Myxococcus hansupus: one gene and its partner. The protein of the gene in region 2 interacts with the protein of the main gene of each other region in a pairwise test. Links are inferred from orthologs where the notes say so. Each region holds a gene or a part of one and is shown on either strand. Other genes may lie near its edges.

Evidence for each region. Proteins that work in one complex are often made in the same cells at the same time.
Region 1: the proteins of gyrB (region 2) and gyrA interact in binary tests that used the Escherichia coli proteins (3 or more experiments, as listed by UniProt). The link is inferred for Myxococcus hansupus from one-to-one orthologs.

Annotation. Positions count from the first base shown.
Region 1 is NZ_CP012109.1:7,726,738-7,730,159, forward strand. It holds gyrA (DNA gyrase subunit A), read right to left. Parts: upstream 3,030-3,422; coding sequence 201-3,029; downstream 1-200. Other genes in the region: A176_RS30240 (hypothetical protein), read left to right, coding at 1-130; A176_RS30250 (tetratricopeptide repeat protein), read right to left, coding at 3,198-3,422. UniProt on the Escherichia coli protein: A type II topoisomerase that negatively supercoils closed circular double-stranded (ds) DNA in an ATP-dependent manner to maintain chromosomes in an underwound state.
Region 2 is NZ_CP012109.1:8,293,708-8,298,035, reverse strand. The notes cover bases 549-3,664. They hold gyrB (DNA topoisomerase (ATP-hydrolyzing) subunit B), read left to right. Parts: upstream 549-940; coding sequence 941-3,388; downstream 3,389-3,664. Other genes in these bases: A176_RS32665 (serine/threonine-protein kinase), read right to left, coding at 3,616-3,664; A176_RS32675 (hypothetical protein), read left to right, coding at 549-783. Also shown: A176_RS32680 (GNAT family N-acetyltransferase), read right to left, coding at 1-224; more of A176_RS32675, read left to right, coding at 325-548; more of A176_RS32665, read right to left, coding at 3,665-4,328. UniProt on the Escherichia coli protein: DNA gyrase negatively supercoils closed circular double-stranded DNA in an ATP-dependent manner to maintain chromosomes in an underwound state.

The DNA.
Region 1 (3,422 bases), 570 kb from region 2 along the record:
AGGCGTGGTGTTCGTCCGGTTCACCGTGAAGGACGGCGCCTGTGACGAAGAGGGCCCTGCCACGGACATGGGCTCGACCTACGCAGTGGAGGTCTCGAAGCACCGCATCCTGGCGATTCAGCGCCCGTGAGACCTTGAGGCGGCCTCACGGGATTCAGGAGCGGAGGCCCTCAGGCCCCCGCTCCTCACCTGCGGACGACTCAGCCCTGCGGAGGCTCCTCGCCACCCGAGGAGCCACTGTCGTCGGACGCGGGGGCCGGCTCGGCGGCCGCTTCCGTCGGCGCCGCGGCGTCCACCGGGGCAGCAACCTCACCCGTGGCCTCCGCCGGCGCCGCGACCTCGCCCTCCGCCGTGGGCACCGCGCCCTCGACCGGCGCCACCGTCTCGCCGTTCTCCTCCGACTCGTCGCTTTCCGGCAGCTTGGAGATGGCCATGACCTTCTCCTGCTCGTTCTCCAGCGCAATCAGCCGCACGCCCTGCGTGTTGCGGCCGATGACGGAGATCTCCTTCACCCGCATGCGGATGAGCATGCCGCCGTTGGTGACCAGCATCACCTCGTCCGACTCCTTCACCTGGAGCAGACCCACCACCTTGCCGTTCCGCTCGGTGGTCTTGATGTCGATGATGCCCTTGCCGCCACGGCCCTGCTGCCGGTACTCGGCCTCCTGGGTCCGCTTGCCGTAGCCGTTCTCCGTCACCGTGAGGATGGCCGCGTCCGTCTCCACCACGTCGGCGCCCACCACCTCGTCGCCGTCCTCCAGCGTGATTCCCTTCACGCCGTAGGCCTGGCGGCCCATGGAGCGGACCTCCGTCTCCGGGAAGCGGATGCTCATGCCCGACGCCGTCGACAGCAGGATGTCCTTGCTGCCGTCGGTGATCATCACCGCCACCAGCTCGTCCCCGTCGTCGATGCCCAACGCGATGATGCCGCTGGAGCGGACGTTCTCGAACGCGCTCAGGTCCGTGCGCTTCACCACGCCCCGCTTCGTCACGAAGAAAACGTAGCGGTTCTCCGGGAAGTCGCGCGTCACCAGCACCTGCGCCAGCCGCTCGCCCTCGCCGAACTGCACCAGGTTCACCATCGCCTTGCCGCGCGACGTGCGGCTGGCCTGCGGAATCTGGTGCACCTTCAGCGAGTACAGCTTGCCCTTCGTGGTGATGGGCATCAGGAACGCGTGCGTGCTGGCCACGAACAGCTTGCTGACGAAGTCGTCTTCCTTCGTCGCCGCGCCCGTCTTCCCGCGCCCGCCGCGCTTCTGCGCCCGGTACTCGGTCAGCGGCGAACGCTTCACGTAGCCCGTGTGCGACAGCGTGACCACCATCGTCTCTTCGGCGATGAGGTCCTCGCTGGTCATCTCATCCACGGCGCCGGTGATTTCCGTGCGGCGCTTGTCGCCGTAGCGGTCGCGAATCTCCAGCAGCTCCGTCTTGATGACGTTGAGCAGGCTGTGCTCGTTGGCAAGGATGTCCTGCAGCCGCGCGATGTCGCGCACCAGGCCAATCAGCTCGCGGAACAGCTCCTCGCGCTGCAGGCCGGTGAGCCGCTGCAGGCGCATCTCCAGGATGTTCTGCGCCTGGCCCTCGCTGAAGCCCGCGCCCTCGTACTTGTGCGCCAGGCCCGCGTAGCTGGGCTCCTCGTTGCGGGCGCGGGAGACGAGCAGCTCCATCTGCGCCTTCGCCTTGGCGTAGTCGATGCGCTGGAGGGTCGCGAAGCGCTCGTGCTCGTACAGCGCGGGCGACAGGATGTTCATCAGGCCCCAGCGTGCCTCGTCTGGGTCCTTGGACGCGCGGATGAGGCTGACCACCAGGTCGATGAGGTCCTGCGCGACGAGCAGACCTTCGACGATGTGCATGCGCGCCAGCGCCTTGCGCAGCTCGTAGCGCGTGCGGCGCGTCACCACGTCGCGGCGGTGCGCGATGAACCGGTCCAGCATCTCCTTCAGGTTGAGCGTGCGAGGCTGGCCACCGTCGATGGCCAGCATCACCGCGCCGAAGGTCGTCTCCAGCGACGTCATCGTGTACAGGTTGTTGAGCACCACCTGCGAAATCGCATCGCGCTTGAGCTCGATGACGATGCGCATGCCCTGGCGGTCGCTCTCGTCGCGGATGTCGCTGATGCCTTCCAGCTTCTTCTCGCGCACCAGCTCGGCGATCTTCTCGATGAGCCGCGCCTTGTTCACCTGATACGGAATTTCCGAGAAGATGATGGCCTCGCGGTCACCCTTCTTGGAGGTCTCGATGTCCGCGCGCGCGCGGATGGTGACCTGGCCACGGCCCGTCTCGTAGGCGCGGACGATGCCCTCGCGCCCGGTGATGATGGCGCCGGTGGGGAAGTCCGGACCGGTGATGAACTCCATCAGGTCCCGGACCGTGCAGCCCGGGTTGTCGATGAGGTGCAGCGTGCCGCTGATGACCTCGGTCATGTTGTGCGGCGGGATGTTGGTGGTCATGCCCACCGCGATGCCGCTGCTGCCGTTGACCAGGAGGTTGGGGAACTTCGACGGGAGGACGAGCGGCTCTTCCAACGAGTCGTCGTAGTTGGGACCGAAGTCCACCGTCTCCTTGTCGATGTCCGCCAGCAGGTCCTCCGCCAGCCGCTCCATGCGCACTTCCGTGTAGCGCATGGCCGCGGGCGAGTCGCCGTCCACCGAGCCGAAGTTGCCCTGGCCGTCCACCAGCAGGTAGCGAAGGCTCCACTCCTGCGCCAGGCGCACCATGGCGTCGTACACCGACGAGTCACCGTGCGGGTGGTACTTACCGATGACGTCACCCACGACGCGCGCGGACTTCTTGTACGCGCGGTTGTGGAGGTTGCCCAAGTCGTTCATCGCGAACAGCACGCGGCGATGCACGGGCTTGAGGCCGTCTCGCACGTCAGGCAGCGCGCGCCCGACGATGACGGACATGGAGTAGTCGAGATACGAACGGCGCATCTCGTCTTCGATGTTGACGGGAATGAGCTCTCCAGCGCTGTCCGGAGGAGGAGGCGCGGAGGGCGATGCCGGCTTGTCGGTCGTGTCGTCAGCCATGAGCTCTGGAAGTTTGCGGAGGGGCCCGCCAAAGGGGGCCGCCATCCAGTGAGTGAGCGTTCGTAACCCCTGGATTTCCCAGCGTCAACAGAGGAAACAGGGGGGTCGTGCCCCGGACGGCGGGATGCCGGAAAGGGACCTCTTTTTGAACGCTTGGACGGGCCTTTTTCAGCCCTGCGGACGCAGGGGAGCGGCCAGGCGCTCGGCCTCCGCGCCCACGGGCCCTTCCGGGTCCAATTCCTTCGCTTTTTCGAACGCCGCCAGGGCCCCGGAACGGTCGCCCTGGAGCTTCAGGGCCACGCCCACGTTGAGGTGCGCGGAGGGCTGGTCGCGGTCCATGGCGACGGCCTCGCGGAACAGCGCCAACGCCTGGTCCACGTCTCCCGACAGCAG
Region 2 (4,328 bases):
GCCAGCCCCCGGAAAAAATCCTCCAGGGCGGGCAGGGCCACGGCCAGCGCCCCGGCGTCGTGGAAGTACACCTGATGGAAGCGCAGGTGGTCCGGGCGCTCCGGGATGGAGAAGGCCTCCACGCCCGGAAGGCCCAGGTGCCGCAGCGTGCCCCGCTCCCGCTGCAGGTGCTTGAAGTCGATGACGTTCAGCAACAGGCGCGCGGTCAGCTCGGCATTCGTCATGGCGCGTCCGAGCGTAGGACCGCTCCGCCCGGCGGAGAACACACGCGGCGCTCAAAACCGCGCACCCGGGCGCTGGGAGGATTAGGGTGCGGGGGCACTCATGAGCAGCCCGCGCTTCTACGCCTTTGACCCTCGCGCCACCCGCATCGCCTTGTTCGTGGGCGCGTGCGTGCTGGCCGTCCTGACGGCCTGGGCCCTGGCCGATGCCCGCTCCGAAGGCGGCGTCCAGTCCATGGCCCGCGCCGGCGTCTCGGCGGGCCTGATGTTGACCTTCCTGGTGTCCTTCCACCGCCTGCGGCCGCGCTCCGGTTGGGGCGTCACGCTGGACGCGCGGGGCGTGCGCGTGGCCCGTCCCTTCAGCCCGCGGGAGCTGGACCTGCACTGGGGGCAGATTGACCACGTGCGCCGGATTGGCCGGAAGGGGGGCGTGCTCGCCCTGTTCCTCAAGGAGGAAGGCCGAGTGCTCGTCACCCGGCATCTCTTCGCCCGGAAGGCTGTTTTCGAGGAGTTGATCGCGGCGCTGGAGGAGCGTCTCCCGCCGCCTCGTTTCGACGCCTGAACACCCCGTTTCCCGGGGCGGCCTCCCAGGCAGGCGGCCAGGCGGATTTCACGAATGTTTACGCAGCCTTGCGAGTCCTCGTTAACCTTGTTCGACGTGCCTTGAAGTGGTACGCACGGACCTGTTGCAAGGCTCCTTTTCCCAAGGACAGCTTCACATGGAAAAGACCCCCGCTACCGGCTCGGCGGTTGCTCCGCCGCCCGCGGAGTATGGGACGGACAGCATTACCAAGCTCGAGGGCCGCGAGGCGGTCCGGAAGCGCCCCGGCATGTACATTGGCGACACGGTGGCCTACGGCCTCCACAAGCTCGTGTACGAGGTCGTCGACAACGCGGTCGACGAATCCCTGGCCGGGCACTGCACCGACATCGAGGTCGTCATCCACGTGGATGGCTCCTTGAGCGTGCAGGACAACGGCCGCGGCATCCCCGTGGGCCCACACCCCAAGTTTCCCGGCAAGGACACCCTGGAGGTCGTCCTCACGGAGCTGCACGCCGGCAGCAAGTTCGGCAACGGCGCGTACAAGGTCTCCGGTGGCCTCCACGGCGTGGGCGTCACCTGCGTCAACTTCCTCTCGGAGTGGTTCAAGGTCCGCGTCCAGCGCAACGGCACGGTCTACGAGCAGTCGTACGCGCAGGGCATCTCGGAGTCGCCGCCGCGCGAGGTGGGCACCACCGACAAGCGCGGCACGTACATCGCCTTCAAGCCGGACTCCACGGTGATGGAGATGGTGGAGTTCAACTTCGAGACGCTCAGCCAGCGTCTGCGCGAGTTGGCCTTCCTCAACGCGGGCCTGCACATCACCATCCGCGACGAGCGCACGAACAAGGAGCACGACTTCAAGTTCGACGGCGGCATCTCCTCGTTCGTGGAGTACCTGAACAAGTCGAAGCAGACGCTCCACGACAAGCCCATCTCCTTCAGCACGGAGCGCGAGGGCGTCACGCTCGACATCGCGATGCAGTGGAATGACGGCTACGACGAGCGCATCTACACCTTCGCGAACAACATCAACACCCACGAGGGTGGCAGCCACCTGTCCGGCTTCAAGGCGGCGCTGACGCGCACGCTCAACAGCTACGCGGAGAAGGGCAGCCTCTGGAAGGACCTCAAGGAGACGCCCACCGGTGAGGACGCGCGGGAAGGCCTGTCCGCCGTCATCTCCGTCAAGCTGACCAACCCCCAGTTCGAGGGGCAGACGAAGACGAAGCTGGGCAACAGCGAGGTGAAGGGCCTGGTCGAGCAGATGGTGAACGACCAGCTCGGCTCCTTCCTGGAAGAGACGCCCATGGTCGCCAAGAAGGTCGTGGCGAAGATTGGCGACGCCTGCCGGGCACGTCTGGCCGCGCGCAAGGCGCGGGAGACGGTGCGCCGCAAGGGCGTGCTGGACGGCGGCGGGCTCCCCGGGAAGCTGGCGGACTGTCAGAGCCGCGACCCCAACGAGAGCGAGCTCTACATCGTCGAGGGTGACTCCGCAGGTGGCTCCGCGAAGCAGGGCCGGGACAGGCGCAACCAGGCCATCCTCCCGCTGCGCGGCAAGATCCTCAACGTGGAGAAGGCCCGCTTCGAGAAGATGCTCACCAGCGCCGAAATCGTGACGCTGATTACAGCCCTGGGCACGGGCATCGGCGCGGAGGACTACGACCCGGAGAAGGCGCGCTACCACCGCATCATCCTGATGACGGACGCCGACGTGGACGGCAGCCACATCCGCACGCTGCTGCTGACCTTCTTCTTCCGGCAGATGCCGGAGCTGCTCCAGAAGGGCTACCTCTACATCGCGCAGCCGCCGCTCTACAAAGTCACGCGCAACAAGAAGGACCAGTACGTCAAGGACGAGCACGCGCTCAACGAGTACCTGCTCAAGAGCGCGTCCGAGCACGCGCGCGTGCTGACGCCCGACGGCGAGCTGGGCGGCGCGGAGCTGAAGGGCCTGCTGGAGAAGGTGATTACGTACGAGGAGCGCCTGGAGAAGCAGGCCAAGCGCCGTGACGCGCGGGTGGTGGACGCGCTGGTGCAGGGCGCGCGGCTGTCGGCGGACACGCTGGCGGACGAGGCCGCCCTGGGGACGGCCGTGAAGGCCGCCTACGACACCTTCGAGCGCCGCATGCCGGACGTGCTGGGCCGCGTGCGCCACGAGCTGGTGCAGGACCCCGAGCACCACACGAAGAAGCTGGTGTTCCACACCGACGTGAACGGCGCCATGCGGGAGACGGTGCTCGACCACGCCTTCCTGTCCTCGCCGGAGTACGTGGAGCTGTCGACGCTGCGCGACGCCTTCGTGGCGCTGGGCAAGCCGCCGTACAAGGTCCGCGTGGACGCGGGGGAAATCACCGTCTTCTCGGTGCAGGAGGTGCTCGCCGCCGTGCGCAAGGACGCGCAGCGCGGCCTGGGCCTGCAGCGCTACAAGGGTCTGGGCGAGATGAACCCGGAGCAGCTCTGGGACACCACCATGAACCCCGCCACGCGCACGCTGCTCCAGGTGCGGGTGGAGGACGCGGTGGAGAGCGACGAAATCTTCTCGCTGTTGATGGGCGAGGCGGTGGAGCCGCGGCGCGAGTTCATCGAGCGCAACGCCCTGGATGTGCAGAACCTGGACATCTAGCCAGCCCGACTGGAAAGACGCGTGGGCCCGGTGCCCCCTCGGCCCCGCGCCCACGTGCCTTTCCCGTCCTTGTCGAACCGGGCCTCCGTGTTGCCGGGCCCTCGGTAGCCCTTACGGAAGGAAGCCAGGCCCCCGTCGCTGGACGACGCGCGGGGCCTCGATTCCCCAAGGGTAGTCACCCACACTCCAGGCGAAGGCCCCGGCGGCGCCGCTCGCCCGGGTGGTTGCTACCGCTCCGAGCGGCCCGAGCCCTTCAGCGCCTCGGCGCGCTCCTTCCGGGACATGGCCGTCACGTCGACGATGTCCACCTCGAAGGCGCCCCGGTTGTCGCCCACCTGCGCGTCCGGGAAGGTGCAGTGCAGGTCCTCCGCGCCGGACACCTGGTAGCGCTTTCCCGCCTGGAGGATGCGGTGGGTGACTCGCACCGAGGCGGGCTCCGGACGCCGCTCCATACACAGCACCTGGCGCACGCGGCCGTTGGGGCCCGAGCGCAGCTCCGCGAGGTCATCCCGAACGGTGAACAGGTAGGTGGACTTGGGGTCGAGGCCGCGCAGCAGCATCTGGTGCTCGGGCTTCAACTGCACCGCGTGCTCCTTCGCTTCGAAGGTGAACGAGCGCGGCGGCACGTAGGCGGACTGGCGCACGTTGATGCGCACGGCGCCGCTGTTGTCGTCCGGGCCGTTCTCGTCCAGCGCGAAGACGTGGAGCTTGCGCGCGCCCTTGATGGTGCGCGTCGACGCGCCGAGCAGCCCGAAGCTGTTGTCCGCTGGGACGTCGCCTTCGATGTAATAGGCCAGCGTGTTGGACGCGGTGCCCCGGCCCTCGGCCAGCGCGGCGGTGCCCTGCGTCCACACCGAATACGTGGTGGCCGGGTTCAGCTCGATGCTCGCGGTGGCGTACTCGGCGATGGGCGCCGCATTGTGCCGGGGCCGCAGCACCA